4 regions of the Bacillus sp. 3255 genome follow, and region 2 is predicted to be linked to each of the others. Evidence: predicted binding sites of a transcription regulator. Region 2 holds the regulator's gene; each other region holds the start of a gene.
The links. Region 2 encodes Rex, which represses fermentation and respiration genes when NADH is low (regulators of the CRP and FNR family bind a similar motif). Its sites were predicted from a motif close to TTGTGAAATATTTCACAA; they were not measured.
Positions count from the first base shown of each region.

Region 1: ric (iron-sulfur cluster repair di-iron protein) is a predicted target of Rex. The motif match lies at 1,963-1,980, and genes of this name have one in related genera.
Region 3: J2X61_RS15205 (TIGR04053 family radical SAM/SPASM domain-containing protein) is a predicted target of Rex. The motif match lies at 1,713-1,730, and genes of this name have one in related genera.
Region 4: adhE (bifunctional acetaldehyde-CoA/alcohol dehydrogenase) is a predicted target of Rex. The motif match lies at 1,378-1,395, and genes of this name have one in related genera.

Region 1 is NZ_JAVDUS010000009.1:39,679-45,280, reverse strand. It holds gene J2X61_RS15125 (hypothetical protein) at 1-1,202, opposite strand, end outside; gene ric (iron-sulfur cluster repair di-iron protein) at 1,218-1,904, opposite strand; gene moaA (GTP 3',8-cyclase MoaA) at 2,421-3,449, opposite strand; gene J2X61_RS15110 (molybdopterin molybdotransferase MoeA) at 3,442-4,746, opposite strand; gene J2X61_RS15105 (hypothetical protein) at 4,999-5,205, shown strand; gene J2X61_RS15100 (Crp/Fnr family transcriptional regulator) at 5,397-5,602, shown strand, end outside.
Region 2 is NZ_JAVDUS010000025.1:90,392-95,993, reverse strand. It holds gene J2X61_RS30975 (DUF47 domain-containing protein) at 1-453, shown strand, start outside; gene J2X61_RS30970 (inorganic phosphate transporter) at 524-1,525, shown strand; gene J2X61_RS30965 (redox-sensing transcriptional repressor Rex) at 2,531-3,151, opposite strand; gene dinG (ATP-dependent DNA helicase DinG) at 3,155-5,602, opposite strand, start outside.
Region 3 is NZ_JAVDUS010000009.1:56,653-62,254, forward strand. It holds gene J2X61_RS15200 (Crp/Fnr family transcriptional regulator) at 1-197, shown strand, start outside; gene lpdD (prenylated flavin chaperone LpdD) at 197-349, shown strand; gene J2X61_RS15205 (TIGR04053 family radical SAM/SPASM domain-containing protein) at 539-1,642, opposite strand; gene J2X61_RS15210 (SulP family inorganic anion transporter) at 1,800-3,491, opposite strand; gene J2X61_RS15215 (ArsR/SmtB family transcription factor) at 3,634-3,960, opposite strand; gene J2X61_RS15220 (hypothetical protein) at 4,067-4,591, opposite strand; gene J2X61_RS15225 (Ig-like domain-containing protein) at 4,821-5,602, shown strand, end outside.
Region 4 is NZ_JAVDUS010000020.1:126,250-131,851, reverse strand. It holds gene J2X61_RS27130 (b(o/a)3-type cytochrome-c oxidase subunit 1) at 1-1,318, shown strand, start outside; gene adhE (bifunctional acetaldehyde-CoA/alcohol dehydrogenase) at 1,536-4,145, shown strand; gene pflB (formate C-acetyltransferase) at 4,186-5,602, shown strand, end outside.

The DNA.
Region 1 (5,602 bases), on a different contig from region 2:
ATATAGAGCAGCGAGCTTACGGAAAGCAGGCATCCGCCGATCCCTATGAGAAGTAAGCCTTGCCAACCGATGCCGATAAGGAGAAGAAGCAGTCCTCCACACATGCCTGTCATGCCGACCTTCACGTAGCGGTCCTTGATCAGATCGTTCATGACCGGCACCTTCATTTTCCCTGCCAGCGGGCCATACTTATGCGTCCACCACAGAAATGGAACGATTTTGGACAAATACCCCAAGATGGTCATCCCGACCCAGCCGTATAGATACATCCAGCCTGATAGGATCACCCATCTTTCATCGCCGAAGAGTCCCGGCTTCACGAACCAAACACCCAGAAGCATAACAGCGTATACGAGAAGCGCTCTCGTGCAATAGATGGACCACCGAATCCCGGAACCCGGAGATCCTTTATGGCGATGCTTACGGATGTCCCTCATATGAGCCTCGTACATGATTAGCGCGGCTATGATCAGTGCGAGCACGAGGCCATTCAGACGAGCTCCTCCTCCTAACAGGAAGTGACCCGCTCCAAGGAGGGTTGCCGTATTCCATAGAATCATTACGACATAGGGACGTTTGGCGGATTCCCCGTGAGACAAGTAGAACATGGGCAGCATTTTGTAGCTGAACCCTGTAATTAAGAGGCCGAACCAGCCGAGTGTTCCCATCCAAATATGGGCGGAAAGCAAGCGATCGTGGATACCTCCCCAAATCGGGTAAACAAAATCAATCCCCATCATAATGCCTAGAAGCCCAGTCAGCACCAGGTAACCCACCGCGCAGGCTGTACTCACCGTGATGGGATTCCATTTGGCGGCAAGACGCATCGTTTGCCCTATATTCCAAGCGAACAAGCAGATGCCAATCCAAGTCAGTACAGCACCCGCAGCGATCCAGCTAACCTCCAAACGAAGGAATCCGATCAATAAGAGGAAGGAACCGATAAGGAAAATCACATAATGAACGTAGCCAAGCTTCCGGCTGTACAGCTTCCGCTGCAGAACCACATCCATCAGTTGGTAAACAGCCCCCATCGCGATCATCGTTCCCCAATCCAGCACAATCAAATGAATGCGAAACCAGCCTTCCGGATTCCGGGGAGGATCTCCTATCCATGTTCCCAGGGCAAACAGGGAAAGCAGATGAAAAGCGATAAAACTGACCATTCCGGTTGCGATAAACAGCAGTGGAAGCCTGAACATGATGGATCGTCCCCTTTACACGCGATTAAACAAAATGTTATTCTCCAAATGAATGTGCTGGAACATGTCCGCTTCCAATTCCTCCAGCTTCGAGAAAGTGAGCTGATAGGTCGTGCAGGCGTCCTCCGGCAGCTTGTAATCTAGCGTTAATTCCCTGATTTCTTTGAGCAGATCACCCGATCCTTCGTGTTCATGCTCGAGCTCTTCCAGTATGTCCAACAGCCTCCTTCTCTTTTCTTCTGTCGGATCGTTCGCCAAAGCGATAACGGCCGGGAAAGCTTCCTGTTCTTCTTTATCCATATGCTGCTCCATCTCACTTTTCAATGTTTCAAAACATTCATACACCTTAAAGAGTTCAGGATGATAGGGTCCATGCACACGCGCTACTTTCTTGACATAGCCGCTTAAGTGCGGCAATGCCGTTCTTAAATACCCATGATGGATGCGAACGATATACTCGATTAATTCGCTCGAGCTTAATTCGCTCCAATTGACATTATCGGATTCAGGGGCTTTGACCGCTTCCTGAAGACTTAGCAAGAGCGCCTGCTCCTCAATCTGTTGATCTTGAATCACTTGAAGCAGTGTTTGATTTCCTCCGCAGCAGAAGTCGATCCGGTATCCTTTAAACACCTCAGCTGATCTCGGGTAGCTGGTGACAATATCTCCAACGCGATCTGTTAATCGAATGGTCACTTCCATCTCAAATCCTCCTTGTTCGGTTTGCTACATCCACTATATCCAAAAGACAGACCGCTACATGTGATCGGCATCACAATATTTGAAAAACATTCCCATTCAATCAGCTGCTGCAAGAACAACTCACAAAAAAGCTCGGCTCCTCCAAGAGAGCCAAGCCTCTACCGAGAGTCCCGCCCATAGCGGGAATTTCTCCTGTTACATGCAGCCTGGCGGATCCTCGAATGCTGAATAACAGGAATTCCTCCCGTTATTCAGCCCGTACTCGCAGCCTTTACGCGAAATGGGGATGAATTAACGGGAGGAATTCCCTTCATTCGTACAACTGGGCTAATTTTCTCGCGAATAACGGGAGAAATTCCAGTTACGCCCTGCGGCTGACCAAGAAAAGCTCGGCTCCCTCAACGAGAGAGCCCCGCCCCGCCGCAGCAAAAAAAGAGGTACGGGATAATCCCCGTACCTCCTTCTGTCATACGTCTTTGATCGATGCGTACATATCTCACTATGCGCTTCATCACACTAGCCACCAATGTGAGACATTTCTACTTTAGGCTTCGGAAACGTCTGCTCAAGTCTCGTTTCGGAATACCGATCCTGCCGCGTTCTCCATACTTGAGCAATTAAAGATCTTACAGCATCATCACTAGCGCCTTCCCTGATCACACTTAACAGGTCTGTCTTGTCTGAAGCAAACAAACAAGTGTATAAATGCCCTTCGGCTGAAAGCCGCGCTCGTGTACAAGTACTACAGAACGCCTGGGTTACAGAGGATATGAAACCGATCTCATCCTGAGAACCCTGATAACGGTATCGCGTCGCTACCTCGCCCACATAATTCGATTCTATAGGTTCCAGCGGCATCACTTTATGAATGATTTCGATAATTTGTTGGCTAGGAACGACCCGTTGTAAATTCCAACCATTGGTGTTGCCCACATCCATAAACTCAATAAATCTCAAAATGTGCCCGTGCTCCCGGAAGTACTTCGCCATTGGGACAATATCCTGGTCATTGACACCCTTTTGCACGACCATATTCACCTTCACGGATAATCCTGCCGAAGCCGCCGCATCGATGCCTTCGAGCACGCTTTTGGCCGAATACCCTCTTCCGTTCATGACACCGAACCGCTCATCATCCAAACTATCCAAGCTCACTGTAATCCGCTCTAATCCAGCCTCCCTTAGCTCCTTTGCCTTATGCTTCAATAAGGAACCATTGGTAGTTACGGCAATATCTTTGACGCCTTCTATATGACGGACACGTGATATAATGTCAGCAATATTTTTATTTAATAGCGGCTCCCCGCCGGTAATCCGAATTTTTTCAACGCCAAGAGATACGAAAATCCGCGTTAAACGCTCTAATTCTTGAAGGCTTAACAGCTTTTCTTGCGGAAGGAACTGGAAGTTAGGACCAAACACCTCTTCAGGCATACAATATCGGCATCGGAAATTGCAGCGGTCCGTCACAGATATGCGTAAATCACGAAGCGGCCTATGAAGGGTATCTGTCATTTGGGGCGCTTGCTTATCGGAATTATTCATCCTTGACCTCCTCTCCGTACACGGTAATTTCATAAGGCAGCGGTATAACTTCCACCTGCCGGCCGGCGGTGACTCCTCGTGAACCAGCGGGTATGACGATGATGCAATTGGCATCTTGAATAGATACAAGCATACTCGAGCTATTCTTATCCAACACACTTACCATGACTTGTTGATTAGTTAATGTCATTCGTCCTCTTATATATCGGTCATGCGGGCATCCTTTATCATAATCGTTCCCCATGACAGCATGTATGCAAGGTTGAAACGGGCGCTCTACTCCTTGCATCGCAAGCAGTGCAGGTCGTACCAGCAGTTCAAAACCGGCGAAGCAGGCGCCGGGATTACCAGAGAGACCGAAAATGAGCTTATTGTTAATGACAGCTGCTGAAGTCGGACTGCCGGGCCTCATTGCGATTTTATTGAAGAGAAGTGCCGTATCATCATTCCCCTTCATGTCAGAGAAGAAGTCCGCCATAACGTCATAATCTCCAACGGAAACTCCGCCGCTTACGATAAGCATATCACATTTCTCTATTGCCTTGTAAATCGTCCGAGTAACCTCACCTCTATCATCCGGAACCGTTCCATACTGAATAACCAGTCCGCCGTATTGCTCGACTTGTGCCGCGAGCATGTAGGCATTGCTATTCCGAATTCTCCCGGGCTGAAGGGGCTCGCCGACAGCGAGTAATTCACTTCCCGTCATTAAGACGCCCACGACGGGTCGACGAACAACCGGAACCTCTTCATACCCTATTGAGGCAAGCAGTGCAATCTGACCAGGACCGATTGGGGTGCCTGCACGTATTAGCAGCTGCCCTGTCGTTATTTCATCGCCTACCTTGGCCATATTTTGTCCGGAGACTACCTTGTGCTTAATACGGATGTAAACTTGCCCTTCCTCTTGAAACTCCTCTGTTTGTTCAAACATGACGACTGCATCCGCACCGTCCGGGACGGCCGATCCCGTCATGACACGAATCGCTGTTCCCGGGACCACTTGTTGATGCGAGATGGACCCGGCAGGCACTTCATCAATTACTCTTAGACATGCAGGGTTGTGTGGAGCAGCCGATACTGCTTCTTCGCTCAGAACGGCATACCCGTCTAATCCGGAACGGCGGAAATGAGGCATACACTCCTTCGAGAACAGAGGTTCCGAAATTCTTCTATGTAAGCAAGAGTCAATCGATGTGTACTCGCTTTCCAGCGGCAGCACATGCTGCATAACCATGTTCCGGGCATGCTCCACTTTGACGGCCCTGCGGGCAAACCTCTGGCTTCGATTTATCATCACGAATAATCCTTTCATCTACAACGCTTATTAAGTTGAATCATAAATCTTTAATGTCAATGTAGATGTGATATTGATCACAGCCCCAATTTCGTTTCATTGTGACCCCTATCACATTCATCCAAGGAGCTGCTCTTTGAGATGGGGACAAGAAATATACACATGGAACATCCAGGGTTGTGAAAATAATCACATACATAAGAAAAGGTAAGATCTATAATGGAATCATCCAAGAGAGAAGGAGTGATTACTATGACGACCCTGCATAACGAGCATTTAGAGGCCTTGCGAGATGATTTCTGCTGCGAGTATGGTAAATTTTTTGCCGAAAGAACCGGTGGGCTGCAAGATGAGGAGAAAGAACTCATCACCCAACCGCCATTCGAACCACAGACTGGCCCTGAGCATACGATGAAGTATCTGCATCAAGTTGGCCTTCAAGAGGAGTACCTGCTATGACTCACTCTGCAAAACCAAACCAGTAGTGCTGGAATCACTTCGGCACTGCTGGTTTTTATTTATTATAAGATCGTTGGCCCGTGTGAAAAATGTCACACCTCCGCGGTGCCGGTTGTGACATAAATCACATCGAACGTTTTGTCATATGGATATACTGAATGAACGGCTTGGGGATAGGAGTGATGGTTCGAATGAACGGAAATGGTTCTTTGCGCGAAGAAGTTGGCGTCCGGAATACGGAATGCTTCTCCGCCGATAATTTAGTTAAACTACAGCAAATCATGTACGAGTCTAAGGTCACATCAGGATCGCATCTCTTCTGGGAGGGAGATCCCGCTGACAAGCTGATCTTTATCAAGAGCGGAAGAGTGAAACTGACGAAGACTTCAGATGAAGG
Region 2 (5,602 bases):
ACACACGAAATTTTCAAAGGGTTGAACAAAGTTTTCATCACTCCGATTGACCGCGAAGACATTATGGTTCTAGCCTCCAAAGTTGACGATGTGACAGACGGCATTGAAGCCACCATCGCGCGCTTCGATTATTTGAACGTTACGCATACCGATGCCTACATGAGAGATTTCTCCGCCTGTATCGTCGAATCCTGCCAACACATGCTGGATGCATTCAAGCTTCTTGCCAAGAAGAAATATATGCAAATCCCCGAGCATACCGTAGCCATCAACTCCCTCGAAAACCAAGGAGACCGCTTGATGCGCGAAGGCATTCGCCAAATTTTCAGCAAACGCAACGATCCTTATGAGGATTTCAAATTAAAAGAAATCTATGAACGCTTGGAAGAAACGACGGACGCTTGCGAAGACGTAGCCAACATCCTAGACAGCGTCGTACTTCGTTATTCATAGGACATTTACGTACGGCGTCCCTTGTGAACGAAGATCGTTTTCCATGATGGAAAACGCTTAGGAGGAAAACATGTTAACTTATTTAATCATAATCGTTGCACTTGCCCTGTTGTTTGATTTCATCAACGGCTTCCACGATACTGCCAACGCCATCGCGACATCGATCTCCACACGGGCCTTAAGCCCGAAAGTGGCCATCGCCATGGCCGCAATCTTGAATTTCGTTGGCGCCATGGTTTCTTCCAAAGTTGCCAAAACCGTCGGCGGAAGCATCGCGAACCCTGCGCAGATCGAGAACGGTGTACAAGTCGTTATTGCCGCGCTGCTGGCGGCTATTATCTGGAACTTGCTTACCTGGTATCTTGCCATCCCGTCTTCATCGTCCCATACGCTGCTTGGCTCATTGGCAGGCGCAGTAATCGCCGGTGCAGGCTTTGGCGCGGTGAACTGGAACGGATTCACACAAATCATCATCATCTTGATTTTGTCACCAATTATCGCCTTTGCCCTCGGTTACGTGATCATGTTTCTCATTAAACAAATCATCATTTTGTCGGGGAATACGTCCAGATCGAAGCTTAATCGTATGTTCAGAACTTTACAAATCATATCTGCCGCTTTGCTTTCCTACTCGCACGGTGGTAACGATGCGCAGAAAGCGATGGGTATCATCGTTTTCGGTCTAGTCGCGGCCGATATGCAAACCGATCTGAACGTACCGCTCTGGGTGAAAATTTCAGCGGCACTTGCAATGGGCCTTGGAACGTCAATCGGCGGTTGGAAAATCATCAAGACCGTCTCCGGCAAAATCGTCAAAATCGAACCGATTAACGGATTTGCCTCCGACCTGACGTCATCGCTCGTCATCCAATTCTCGACCCATATCGGTAAGCCTCTATCCACTACGCATGTTATTTCCTCCGCCATCATCGGGACAGGAAGTGTCATGCGGTTCCATGAAGTGCAGTGGGGAACGGTCAGCCGGATGCTGATCACTTGGTTAATCACGATTCCGATCTCCATCGTGCTTGCTTATTCGCTTTACTTCTTGTTGTTCAGACTTATTTTTTAAAAATGGGATGCCCTGTTGCCATGTACATGGTTCGGGGCATTTTTTTGTTTTCTAACGGACACCAGGGACGTTATTGTTGGGATTTCCGGCCCGCTGCATCTCTAACGGACACAGATGCTCTTATTTGCCGCTTTCAGCGCATAATCAGGCGGAAACCGGTTAAATAGCGTCACCGGTGTCCGTTAGAATCCTGAGACGGCTGTTTTGAACCGAATAACGGCCGCTGTGTCCGTTAGAATTCGAGTCGCAAGTCGACTAGCTCGCAACAGGCTCAAGGGGCCCGGGCCGCCAGTGAAGCTGGCAGCTGGCTCGACTCTGCGGAGCATTAATTTGTTTGGCGGGTATTGTCGGTTGCGTGCGGGTGCGCGTGGGAACGTGCTGAATTGTTATATTTGAGTGGCTCGTTAGTCGGGGAACGTGTGGAGCGCTGAAAGCAGCCGACTCTCCCATTCTAACGGACACCACAGCCGCTATTATAGGGATTTCCGGTCCGCTGCATCTCTAACGGACACAGATGCTCTTATTTGCCGCTTTCAGGGCATAATCAGGCGGAAACCGGTTAAATAGCGTCACTGGTGTCCGTTAGAATCCCGAGACGGCTGTTTTGAACCGAATAACGGCTCCTGTGTCCGTTAGAACTCGAGTCGCAAGTCGACTAGCTCGCAACAGGCTCAAGGGGCCCGGGCCGCCAGTGAAGCTGGCAGCTGGCTCGACTCTGCGGAGCATTAATTTGTTTGGCGGGTATTGTCGGTTGCGTACGGGAACGTTTGGGAACGTGCAGAAGTGTTACATTTGATGGCTCGTTGGTCGGGGAACGTGTGGGGCCTGCGGAAAGCAGCCGACTCTCTAAAACCGGTTATATAGCGTCACCGGTGTCCGTTAGCACGAAACGTCTGTTTCGCCCCGAATAACGGCCGCGGAGTCCGTTCGCACTCCGGATGGATGGGGTTAACCTACATCCATTAATAAAAAAGGTGCCGAGCCCCCACGCTCAACACCTTAATCTTAATCCAAATAATAAGCCAAACTTTGCAGCTCCGTCGTAAAATCCGCGTAATGCACGCGCACCTCCGGCGGCACCTTGATAATGACCGGCGCAAAGTTCAGAATCGCCTCAATGCCGCACTCCACGAACTGGTTCGCCACATTTTGCGCCTCCGCCGCCGGCACTGTAATAATGCCGATCCGCACGCCCAGCTGAGACAGCAGCGCCTTCATCTCCTGCATCGGCTGTACGGTCAAATTATTGATCGTCTCCCCAACCTTGCTGGGCATCGCGTCAAACACGGCAACAATTTTCATATCATTCCGCAAATAAGTATTATAATTGCACAAAGCCCGGCCCAGATTGCCCGCTCCGACGAGCGCAACTTGAATATGCCGGTCAAGCTTCAGAATTTGCCTGATTTTCTCGATCAAATATGCGATATCGTAGCCGATACCCTTTTTGCCGAATTCACCGAAATAGGCCAGATCCTTTCGAATTTGCGCAGGATTCAAGTCAAGCTTCTGACCCAAATCCTGCGAAGAGACCGTAGCGACATTTTTCATCGCCAGTTCGTTGAGAAACCGCAAATAAATGGGCAAACGCCGTACAACCGCTTCGGATATTTTCTGTGATTTCATCCTCTACGCCTCCCCCATCCACTGCTCAATCCTTGGTAACATTTGCTCCGTTCTCATGTGCTCGATTTTGGGGCCTGGCAGCGAGTAGAGGAAGTGCTTGCCATAATACGTTTCAATAACACGCGTATCGTAGATGATGACAATGCCTTTATCGGATGCGCGTCTGACCAGCCGGCCAAAGCCCTGCTTGAACCGAATAACCGCTTGCGGCACAGAAAACTTCATGAACGGATTCTCATTGCGCTTTTTAATATTTTCGCATTTGGCTTCCACGAGCGGATGGTTCGGAGGCTGAAACGGCAAGCGAATGATGGCTAAGCAGCTTAGAGCATCCCCAGGAATGTCAACGCCCTCCCAGAACGAGCTGGTGCCCAGCAGGACGCACATTTTGTTGTCTTGGAACATCCGGGTCAGCTTGCTTCGATTGCCGCTATCCACCCCTTGACCGAGCACGGTAATGCCATACGCCTTCAAATAGTCCTTCATCCCTGCATAGATCTGCTTCAGCATCCGGTTGGATGTGAATAGGATCAGCATCCTCCCCTTCGTCACGATCGCCACTTCGCTCAGCGACTCGATCAGTGAAGCGATGAACACAGGATCGCCGGCCCCTTTGATCGTCGGAAAATCGCGCGGAATCACGACCAAAGCCTGCTCGCGATAGTTAAACGGCGAAGGCAGCTGCACCGTTTTGAGCTTGCCGCTTTCTTCGTCCTCCGGAATCGCGAGTCCTAATTGATCCGCGGAGTATTGGAACGATTTGTTCACCGACAGGGTCGCGGACGTCATAATGATGCTTTCTTTGGTCTCGAAGAAATGCTGCTGCAGAAGATGGCTGACATCGGTCGGTACGGAGATGAGCTGCAAGGACTTCGCCTTAGCGTACGTGCCCGCTTCCATCCAGTACACATAGCCGTCATCGGCCATTTTCATGAAGAAATGGAGGGCATCCCGTTGTTCGTACAGCTCCTTCACGGTCCCGTTAAGATCGGTAACAAGCCCCTGCACGCCAAACACTTCCTGGTGCTCCTTCACGTCGTTAAGCAGCTTATCCAGCGTGCGAAGGAGATCGTTGGCGTTCAGATACATATTATCTTCGAGTGACAGCAGCTCATCCCAATAATCAGGAACCGTCTCCGGCTTCATCCGCAGCACATACGATGAATTGTCGGTTTGCGAAGGATCGCTGCGCGAAGAGAGCAGCTCATACAGCCGTTCGCTCAGGAGCTCCCAGTCCTCTTTCATTTTCACGATTTTGGGGAAAAGGCTATCGATCGACTGACTCCATAACAGAGCGCGTTCCTGCTGCTCATCCGCCTTCTGCAGACGAAACCGGAGCATCGGCAGTTGGCCGCTGCGATTATCTTTGTAGAGCCAAGTGAGCGAATGGTACAACGCCGAGGAATGCAGCTCGATCCCCAGATGCTTGCTGGCCACCTCTTCAAAGTGATGTGCCTCATCGATGACGAGATGCTTGTAAGCCGGCAGAAGGCGGTTCTCCGCTTTCATATCCGTAAACAGGAGGGAATGGTTCGTTATAATGACATCGGCCGTATTGGCATCGTTGCGGGCGCGGTGATAGAAGCATTTTTTGTACCAGGGACACATCCGGTTCAAACAGGAGTCCGTATCGCTGGCAACGGAATACCAGAATTGAGCGCCCTTATTGCCGAAGTGCAGCTCCTCCTCGTCCCCATGCTCCGTTTCGCTCAGCCAAACGACCATTTGCGCCGCAGTAATCGGATCATCTTTGCCATTCTCATAATCGCGCGTCGTCAGCTTCGTTTCGAATTTGCGCAGGCACAAATAATGGCTTCTGCCTTTCAGGACGGCCGCTTTGAACGGTACCGGGAAAATTTCCTTCAACAGCGGAATATCGCGGTCCCTTAGCTGCTCCTGCAAGTTGATCGTATGCGTGGATACGACCACTTTCTTCTCATATTTAATGCCGTAGTATAAGGAGGGGATCAAGTAGCCGAGCGACTTGCCCGTACCCGTTCCCGCCTCAATCATCAAATGCCGGCCGTGCTCGAGCGATCTCTCGACTTCGTGAATCATTTGCTCCTGAGATTCGCGTTCTTCGAAGATTTCGAATTTCGTCTGCAGCGCTGTTTTCAATCCTTGATGGAATTCGTCAAACGACGCACCCAGACCATCCTCATGCGCAGCACCGCGGATCTCCTCTTCTTCTCCCCAATCCCCAACATTCAATGTAAACTGGCGGAAATAGCGGTGAGTATCCGTATCTACGCTTGTGATCGATTCTTTATATAAACAGATTTCCTCCAGAAACCAGCCCAAGTCGCTGGCGTTGTTCTCAAAAATATGCTGCAAGCGCTGAACGGTCAGCAGCGGCAAGCTTAGCAATCTTTCCAAGCAGATGATCCATATGTCGGCCGTCACTTCCGCATCGCTGTCCGCTTGATGGGGCCTTTCGTGATCGATTCCGAA
Region 3 (5,602 bases), on a different contig from region 2:
ACGGACGGATGAGCAATGGAAGGCTGCTTATCGAAATCCCGATGACCCATCAAGATATCGCTAATGCCATAGGAACCACAAGGGAAACGGTGAATCGTCTGCTGAACCATTTGCGCAGGGACGGCATCGTAGAAACGGATCGTTCAGGCTTTGTGATTCATGATATCGAGGCGCTCAGGCATTGGAGAGAGCAGTAATGCCCCTGCCAATTCATATTGAAACGGCCTTCATGGGGAAGGATTGTGTGTTTCATATTCATGGCGGTCGCGCACATATTGGAGCCGTAGCCCTTGCTTATCCCGATGGAGAACAGCCTCGCTGGGAATCCTTAGGCGTTGGAACAGCATAAGCGCTGAATATCCCCAACCAAGCAAAGCGATGTGGGAATGAGCATGCAGAAGCGGCTCATATCTGTTTGGTCATGCAGGCAAGAGGGCCATCCCCCGCAATACCACTCCCGACGCGGCTGTTATCAAGATGTAAAGAATAGGGAAACGAAACATCGTTTGCAGCATAGCGAAGCGCCCTCCCTTAGCAATTAATGTAATGCTCTTGGGATGTACGAGCAGGCTGGATCGCTTTCCAAATAATCGCCTGTTACCGCATAAGCCCTGGCCCTGGATCCACCGCAGATTTCTTTGAATTCACAGCTGCCGCACTTGCCCTTCAGCAGGGATTTATCCCGCAATTGGCGCATAATTGGCGAATTGCGGTAAATATCGAGCAGAGGTGTCTGTCTAACGTTGCCGCAGGGGACAGGCAGAAATCCGCTAGGGTATACGTCCCCGGTATGACTGATGAATACAAAGCCATCACCGTCGTTGACGCCTTTAGGAGCCCGTCCCAAACGATCGAAATGCTTAAGGGAAGCGGGCTCCCCTGATTGGTTGGCCTGGAATTTCTCCAGACTCCTTTCTTGTGCGATGACCCTGCGATAATGAGGTGCCTCCGTGGTCTTGATGCCAAACGGCATCTGGGGTCCCAGGTGGTACAGCCACTTCATGACATCCTCGTGTTGTTTGGGAGTGATCATATCTTTCCGCATGCCCCGGCCTGTGGGTACAAGAAAGAACAAACTCCAGAGGACGGCTCCCATCTCCTTCACCTTTTGAGCAGCAGCTGCTAAATCATGCAAATTGTAAGTGGAGACCGTGGTGTTGATCTGGATCGGAATCTGATGCTCTTGCAGGTAAGAGATCCCCCGCATGGTCATATCGAAGGACCCCTTGGTTCCCCGGAAATGATCATGAATTTCGGCGGTCGAGCCATCCAGGCTGAAAGCCCAACGGGAAAGACCGACCTCTTTAGCCTTTATAATAGCTTCTCTTGTTACCTTTGGAGTCGCACTTGGCGTCATTGAGACAGGCAGATGTTTCTCCCGTATGGCATAATCCGCAAGCTCAAATAAATCAGTTCGCATTAACGGGTCGCCGCCTGTGAAAACGAATAAGGGATGCTGCATATCGGCGATTTGATCAATCAGTCTCTTGCCTTCCTCGAAAGTCAGCTGCCTTGGATCCGATTTGTACTGTGCCTCTGCCCGGCAGTGTAAGCATTTCAAAGCGCAGGCACGGGTCACTTCCCAAATCACGATAAACGGGTATTCTTGGTAGTCGCGGGTTTGGAGTAAAGCAGTTTCCATGTGTACGCCCCCTTTCCAAATTCATGAGTAGTTCAGTCCCTATCATGATAATGAAATTGAGCGTCTACTGTTGTGAGGGAGATCACAAATGTAAATAAAAATGAATGCGTCAAATCATACCGGCATTTCATCCAAGCGGGTTCGATCGTTGATAACGTTATGCGAAGTGCTTGCCCGTATGACATTGAGAATGGTCAAGCTTCGTTAATGCAAAGCTAATTGCGTCGCCTGTCTTTTCGAAAAAGTGTTCCTGCCCGATAAAGTCGTCTAATCTTGTTCTTTTAAGCATTTGGCGTGGTTGGTTTTGCAGTTCGGCAATGAGTACGCGGCCGCCGTGCTTGTGAAAATGTTTGATGATACCGGATAAAATGGATTCGCCTGTAGAGTCTAAATAGGGAACAGCGGCCATTTTCAATATGAACACTTTGGGTTTGTCATGGGTTTCGTCCATCATGGCTTTCTCAAACAGCGTTGCGGCCCCAAAGAACATAACGCCTTCGACGGCGTAGATACTGATTTGAGGGCAATGATGCTGCTCAACCAACACGTGTGCGGCTGCTTGTTCATTTTTCTCGGAAGGAACGGGTAACACCTTGGCCGTAGTGAGAAGGCTGCTCATATGTTTGACAAAAATAATACCTGACAAGGCTAATCCAACCTCAACAGCGATTGTCAAATCTGCCAAAACCGTTAGAAAAAAGGTAGTAAGCAAAACCAAGGACTCCGCTGTTTTGGTTTTTAGAACGCGAGCGAACTCCTTACGCTCACTCATATTCCAAGCAACGACCATTAGAATGGGGGCCATACTCGCAAGCGGGATGTTCGAAGCATAGGGAGCAAATAAGAACAAAACCAACAGAACGACTACACCGTGAATGACCCCGGAGAGGGGAGACTCCGCACCGTTCTTAATATTTGTTGCCGTCCGTGCAATAGCTCCTGTTGCAGGAATACCCCCGAACAGCGGAGTTACCATATTAGCAATACCTTGACCAATCAATTCGCGGTTGCTGTTATGTCTGGTTCCCGCCATGCCATCAGCGACGACGGCTGAAAGTAAGGATTCAATGCCACCTAACATAGCTATGACAAAAGCGGGCTTTATTAAAGTTTGCATGTGTTCAATGGAGAGTGCCGGCACATGTATGCCAGGCAAGCTGGATGGAATTGCACCGTAGGTAGAACCAATGGTTGCAACTTGGTCAGGATAGAATAGGGATGCAACAATCGTAGAAATCAATAATCCTACTAATGAACCAGGAATTTTGGGTAACCGTTTTGGCGTCACAAGGATAAGAATCAGACAGATCACAGCAGTTATGACGCTATACTTATTAATTGTTGAAATATGAATGCCTAATTCCTTGATATTGGAGAGGAAATCCTGATGTTTATGAAGGTCGCGCAATCCGAGGAAATTGGCAATTTGTCCGCTGAATATGGTAACAGCAATTCCCGTCGTAAAACCTATTGTTACAGGGCGTGGAATAAATTGAATAATACTGCCTAATTTGAAGATTCCCATGAATAATAAAATGACGCCAGCCATAAAACCTGCGATAAGCAAGTTTTCGTACCCATACTGCATGACGATCGCAAATAGAATGGGTATAAATGCGCCAGTCGGGCCGCCGATTTGAAATTTGGCCCCCCCGAGTAAGGAGATTAATATTCCAGCTACGAACGTGGTATAAAGCCCGTACTCAGGCTTTACGCCTGAAGCAATTGCAAACGCCATTCCTAATGGAATGGCGACAATACCTACAATGAAACCTGAAATCAAGTCATTTTGAAATTTTTTTCGATTGTAGCCCTGGAATCTGCCGCTAAAAGAGAATTTCATATTCATTCCCACCCGTTATAAATATCTGATTATTTGAATATATAAAAAATCATATATACAAAACAAATGGATGTCAATTTGTTATTTTCTAAATAAACAAAAAGGAAGTCATCGAGAATTAGGACCCGATTTACTCCCTTTGTGTGAATTACTGATTTTTTATATTTTCTAACATTGAAATAGCATTCACAAGATGATTGTCAAAAATTTGCTTGGCAACAATAAGCAGGTCCTTAATTAAGGGGTCCGTTAGAGAGTAGATGACTGAAGTTCCGTCTTTAATCCCGCGGACTACGTTTTTATTCCTTAATACGGCTAACTGCTGCGAAACGGCAGAACCCTCGCTGCCTAAGATAGCTTGTATCTCATTAACGGTTTTATCACCCTCGACCAAAACTTCAAGGATTCTTATACGCAATGGGTGTGCTAGCGCCTTGAAAAAATCGGCTTTGAAATGCTGTATTTCTTGATACATAGCAGTCTCCCCTACTTATTAATATTCGAACATTTGAATATATAGAATATCATATCATAAGCAGGAAAGCATGGACTTTCGCAATCTAAAAAAGACCGGTTAACCCTTACTGAAGCCATTCCAACACGGAAGGGAACAATTCGCGTTCGATTTGGTCAAGATGTTTTTGTAGGGGGTGAATCGTTATTGTGAGACATCGCGTTAGTTCTTTTGCTTCTTTTTTCGTTATCCTTCCCGTCATCCGCTGAGTTCTCGTATGAAATAATTTGAGTATTTCCACAATGTGATGAAGCTCTTGTTCAAGAAGCTCACAGAGTGAGATTTGGAAAGCCGCGTAGGAAGTGGATGCTAGGAAAAGCAGGTCTTTCTCCATCTTCTGAAAAGGATAAAGGACATCTAATAAGCTCCGGATCTCCTTCACCAAATCCTGAATGAATATCATCCGTTGAGGCCTGTTATTCTCTGCTTCAATGCGAACGGAGAGTTCTAATATCAAATGTAAACCTTTCGTTATATCTTCATATACGACATGGAGTGAACGAAATTGTTTCTCGAGCATCCAACGCCAATGCAGGTAGCTATTCATCTCAACCTGACTGGTTATCGAATAAATATTTTGTACAGTATTCATGGAGGTGCCTCCTTTTTAGCCTATATCTGAATTTTAAACGTTCCACGCATGCTTGACTGTGATGTATCTCACGGCGGGTTCCCGTAAAGGGGGTGAGATAGTCAAAAATTTGGAGTGGAATGTCATATTATTGGAATCCACCGGGGGAAATCAGAGACTATAATGAAAAAGCTTCTTGGAAAGCGCTTTCTTCCTTGAAGCCATACCAAGATTATGGGGGAGGGGCAAATTGAGCAACTTACGGCAGTTAATCGCATTCATCCTCATCATGGCGCTCGTATGCAGCGCGATGCCGGGTGGCCAAGCTTATGCTTTGGAGAAAAGCGGGGAGCCAGGATTGTTGGCTTGGTACAAGCTGGATGCGCCTTATGAACTTAACGGTAAGAACATGGCGGAGGATTCCTCCGGCAATGGTCATCATTCCATCGGTGCAATCGGCACTTGGGTCGAGGATGGCGGCGTATACGGCGGGGCTTTATCGTTTAATGGCGTCAGTGATCTGATTCAGCTGAATTTGGGGTCAGCTCCGGCAGGATCGTACCTGAAAGAGGCCTTTACGGAGCATTCCGCTTCGTTATGGTTTAAAGCGAACGATACGCAAAAGCTCCAGGTGCTGTACGAACGCGGAGGCAATGCGTCCGGTATGGCGATTCAATTGAACGCGAACAAGCTGGAGGCCGCTGTAGTGAGCGGTGAGCGGACAACCTTGTCCGTCGATTTTACAGATACTGCATCTTGGCACCATACGATGGTTACTTTCGACGAAGGAACGTTCACGCTGTACTTGGATGGGAAGGTCGCCGCAACGGCTGCAACGTCGTTTACAAAAGTGAATAGCGCACTTAACGAAGCTGCCATCGGCGCAAAATACGCCGTATATGCATTCGGAGGAGACAACAAGACCGGGGCTTGGTTCAACGGGATGATCGATAATGTGCGTTTGTACGACAGAGCGGTTATGCCTTCGATCGAAGTGACCGGGGTCACCCTGGATAAGGCGCGGTTGACCGC
Region 4 (5,602 bases), on a different contig from region 2:
AGTCGTTATGGTTTTGACGGGAAAAGCGAGCGTGCTCTATACGTTCTACGCACCTATGAAAGCTTCCCCTTACTTTTATATCGGATTAGCCCTATTAGTGGTGGGCAGCTGGATTAGCGGGTGGGGGATCTTCTACCAAATGAAGTATTGGAAAAAAACGCATAAAGGCAAGCTCTCTCCGCTGTTCGCTTTCATGGCGGTCATCACGTTCCTGATGTGGCAAATTGCTACGCTCGGTGTTGCCGCCGAGGTTCTGATTCAGCTCATTCCATGGTCCTTCGGATGGGTGGAAACGATCAATGTGATGCTCAGCCGCACCCTGTTCTGGTATTTCGGCCACCCGCTCGTGTATTTCTGGCTGATGCCTGCGTATATGTGCTGGTATGTGATCATTCCGAAGATTATAGGAGGCCGCATTTATAGCGATGCGCTAGCCAGACTATCCTTTGTCCTTCTGCTGCTCTTCTCGATTCCTGTAGGCTTTCACCATCAGCTGATGGAGCCGGGTATCAGTTCATTCTGGAAGTACCTGCAGGTTGTCTTGACCTTCATGGTTGTTGTTCCGTCGCTGATGACGGCCTTCTCGTTATTTGCGACATTTGAGCTGAATGGCCGTGCCAAAGGAGCTAAGGGCTTGTTCGGTTGGGTCAAAGTGATGCCATGGAAAGATGTGCGGTTTTTTGCACCGTTCATGGGGATGTTGATCTTTATTCCGGCCGGCGCAGGCGGTTTAATTAATGCCAGTAACCAAATGAACGCAGTCGTCCATAATACACTTTGGGTGACCGGACATTTTCATTTAACCGTCGCGACAAGCGTGGCGTTAACGTTCTTCGGGATCACCTACTGGCTGCTGCCGGCCGTGACAGGCCGAGTGCTTACGCCGCGAATGAATAAACTTGGCATCATACAAGCCGTCATTTGGTGTGCAGGCATGTTCCTGATGTCAGGCGCCATGCATCTAGTCGGACTCTTCGGTGCGCCGCGGAGAACCGCATTCACGACCTATGAGGGGCATGCGGATGCAGCAGGCTGGATGCCGTACTATGTGTTCATGGCGGTTGGAGGCACCGTATTATTCATTGGCGTTCTGTTGATGGTGTACAACGTCTTCGCACTGCTTCGGGCGCCGAAGGGCGTAACCGAGTATCCGGTCGGCGAAGCCATGGAACAGGCTGAAGCGACTCCCGCTTATCTGGACCGATGGAGTGTGTGGATCAGTTTGTCGGTGGTGTTAATTTTGATTGCTTATACGATACCGTTAATGGATATGATGATGCAGCCAGGTGTCGGCTCCAAAGGTTTTGTGACTTGGTAACGTGAACTTGAGCACCAGTTTGAAGTGGAAAAAGGCTGGTGCTTTTTCTTCAAGTTATGTTGTGAAATATTTCACAAAATATACGTGGAACTGTTACTCCGAAAGTCCCTGATTGTGACATTTATCATAGTTGCAAGCAGGCCTTGAAGATTAAGCTAAGATCAGAAGACACAACCAGCGGCAACTCATCACTTAACTATAGAGGAGTGGATCGGCTATGGCAATGAAAGAGATGAAGATGAAGGAGCAAATCTCCGCGCAGGATGAAGTGGATCAGTTGGTTGCAAGAGCTAAGCTTGCGCAGCAAGCTTATATGGAATTGGATCAAGAACAGGTGGATGCCATCGTCCAGCAAATGGCGCTTGCCGGGATCGGCAGTCATATGACGCTTGCCAAGCTGGCTGTCGAAGAAACGGGCCGAGGCGTCTATGAGGATAAAATTACGAAAAATTTATTCGCTACGGAGTACATCTATCATAGCATCAAAAACAACAAGACCGTCGGCGTGATTGAGGAAAATACCTTTGAAAGCTACCGGATGGTAGCCGAACCGATTGGCATTATTGCCGGGGTAACGCCCGTCACGAATCCGACTTCGACGACGATGTTCAAGTCATTAATAGCAGCCAAAACCCGAAATCCCATCATATTCGCATTCCATCCGTCCGCTCAGCAATCCAGTGCCGCGGCTGCTGCAGCGCTGCTGGATGCCGCTGTGAAAGCAGGAGCCCCCGAGCATTGCATCCAGTGGGTGAAGCATCCGTCCGTGGAAGCTACTCAACGGCTGATGAATCACGCGGATGTCGCGTTGGTTCTGGCTACAGGCGGATCTTCCATGGTGAAGGCCGCATACAGCACAGGTAAACCGGCACTTGGTGTCGGCCCCGGCAACGTGCCTTGCTTTATCGAGAGATCGGCGAATTTACCTCAGGCCGTCAATGATTTGATTTTGTCCAAAACATTCGACAATGGCATGATATGTGCGTCCGAGCAGTCCGTTATTATCGAAGAAGCCGTTTACGCTGAAACGAAAAAGCTCATGGCGGATCAAGGGTGTTATTTCCTGGGCAAGGAGGAGACCGAGGCCGTATCCAAGCTTGTCATCAACTCGGACAAATGCGCAGTCAATGCCGTTATCGTCGGTCAATCCGCTGTGAGAATCGCGGAGATGGCAGGCGTCAAAGTACCGGCAACGACGAAAGTACTGGTCGCTGAGCTTACTGGCGTAGGGGAAGCCTTTCCTTTATCTGCCGAGAAATTAAGCCCTGTGCTTGCCTGCTATAAGGTGAAAACGGCGGAGCAAGGGATAGATCGGGCGGCCGAAGTGGTCAGATTCGGCGGTATGGGCCATTCCTCGGTCATCCATTCGCAAAACAAGGATGTGATCGAAGCCTTCGCAGCTAAGCTGCAGACAGGACGCGTAATTGTAAATTCGCCGTCTACGCATGGCGCTATCGGGGACATCTATAACACCAACCTGCCTTCGTTAACCCTTGGCTGCGGATCTTACGGACATAACTCCACAACCTCCAATGTGAGTGCCGTGAACCTGATCAACGTGAAGAGAGTTGCTTATCGGACGGTTAATATGCAGTGGTTTAAAATACCGCCCAAAATTTACTTTGAGAAGGGCGCTACGCAATATCTGGAGAAAATGCCTGACATCACGCGCGTAATGATCGTTACGGATCCTATGATGGTGAAGCTGGGCTACGTAGAGCGGGTCGAATATTATCTGCGTAAGCGTAAGCTGCCCGTCTACATCGAAGTCTTCTCGGATGTTGAACCGGATCCGTCTGTTGAAACCGTAGAGCGAGGCAGAGCGCAGATGGCAAGCTTCGGGCCAGATTGTATTATTGCCTTGGGCGGCGGCTCTCCTATGGATGCAGCCAAAGCGATGTGGCTTTTCTACGAATATCCGGATACGAGCTTCGATGCCTTGAAACAGAAATTCATGGATATTCGGAAACGGGTTTACAAGTATCCGCGGCTAGGACGCAAAGCTAAGTTCGTTGCGATTCCAACCACTTCGGGTACAGGATCCGAAGTGACTTCCTTCGCGGTCATCACCGATAAGCAGAAAGGTAATACCAAGTACCCGCTGGCGGATTACGAGCTGACTCCGGACGTTGCCATCATTGATCCTGACTATGTCTACAGCTTGCCGAAGACAGCTGTTGCCGACACCGGCATGGACGTTCTGACGCACGCGATCGAGTCTTATGTATCCGTCATGGCCAATGATTACTCGGATGGTTTGGCCCTGAAGGCGATCCAGCTGGTGTTCCACAACCTGGAGAAATCCTATGCCACCGGCGATCCTGTCGCACGGGAGAAAATGCATAATGCCTCAACGATAGCGGGGATGGCTTTCGCGAATGCGTTCCTTGGCATTAACCACAGCTTGGCTCACAAATGGGGCGGCGAATATCATACGGCTCACGGCCGCACCAATGCGATCCTGATGCCGCATGTCATCCGCTATAACGCCAAGCTGCCGACAAAGTTTACATCGTTCCCGAAATACGATCACTTCGTGGCGGACCAGCGATATGCCGAGATCGCCCGGATGCTGGGGCTTTCTGCCCAAACAACGGAAGAAGGCGTCAACAGCCTGATCGAAGCCATTCGCCAATTGAATCAGAAGCTCGGTATTCCTGAGAAATTCCAGGATCTGGGCTTCAATCCTGAACAATTCGAGGCACGTGTCGATTACTTAGCGGACCGGGCTTTCGAAGATCAATGTACGACTGCGAATCCACGGATGCCTTTAGTCACAGAGTTAGCAGATGTTTATCGCAATGCGTTCTACGGCAAGTTCGAGTAAATGGAAATCAATCATCTAGCGAAATGCGGAGGTGCCGACAATGGCTGTACGAGAAGCAGATGTGCATATGAATAGTTGGAGAGGCTTTACGAAAGGCAAGTGGGAGCATCAGGTTGATGTCAAAGATTTCATTGATACAAATGTGACCCCCTACACTGGGAATCATGCCTTCTTAGCTGGTCCTACGGAAGCTACGGAAGAGCTATGGCGAATGGTCAGTGAATTGACCCGCAAGGAAAGGGAGAACGGCGGCGTTCTGGACGTGGACGTCAATACCGTATCCACAATTACCTCGCATGCGCCGGGTTATATTGCCCGGGAGAAAGAACAGATCGTCGGGCTGCAAACCGACGCGCCTTTGAAGCGCTCCATACAGCCTTTTGGCGGCATCCGTATGGCCGTAGATGCATGCGAAGCTTACGGTTTCAAGCTGCCTGAAGACATGGTCCGTCTGTTCACAGATATTCGCAAAACGCATAACCAAGGCGTATTCGACGCTTACACCACGGAGATGAAAACAGCCCGCAAAGCGGGGATCATCACAGGTCTTCCGGATGCATACGGACGTGGACGCATCATCGGCGATTATCGGCGTGTGGCCTTATATGGCGTGGACCGATTAATTGAGGAGAAAAAGAAGGACCTGCTTCAACTTGAAGTAGACGCCATTACCGAGGACGTCATCCGGCTTCGTGAAGAATTGTCCGAGCAAATCCGCAGTCTGCATGAACTGAAGCAGATGGCGAAGTCTTACGGCTATGATATTTCATCGCCGGCGGCTAATGCCCGCGAAGCCGTACAGTGGGTGTACTTCGCTTATTTGGCTGCCATTAAGGAGCAGAATGGCGCAGCTATGAGCCTTGGCCGCGTATCCAGCTTCCTCGATATATATGTCGAACGAGATTTGCAGGAGGGTACTCTGACGGAAGAGCAAGCGCAGGAACTCGTTGACCATTTGGTTATGAAGCTGCGTATCGTTAAGTTTTTGCGCACGCCGGATTATAATGAACTGTTTAGCGGAGATCCGACTTGGGTAACGGAGTCGATCGGGGGGATGGGACTGGACGGCAGGCCGCGTGTTACCAAAAATTCCTTCCGCTTCCTTCATACCTTGTACAACTTGGGTCCCGCCCCTGAGCCAAACCTAACGGTACTATGGTCTACGCAGCTTCCCGAAGATTTCAAAGCGTTCTGTGCGAAGGTATCGGCGGAGACCAGTTCGATTCAATATGAGAATGATGATCTCATGCGTCCTTATTATGGAGACGATTACGGCATCGCCTGCTGCGTCTCGGCGATGCGGATCGGCAAACAAATGCAATTCTTCGGCGCCCGCGCCAATCTAGCGAAAGCATTGCTGTATGCCATCAACGGCGGTGTGGATGAGAAGCTTGGCATTCAAGTCGGACCTAAACTGGCTCCAATCGCTTCTGAAGTTCTGAACTATGAAGAAGTGG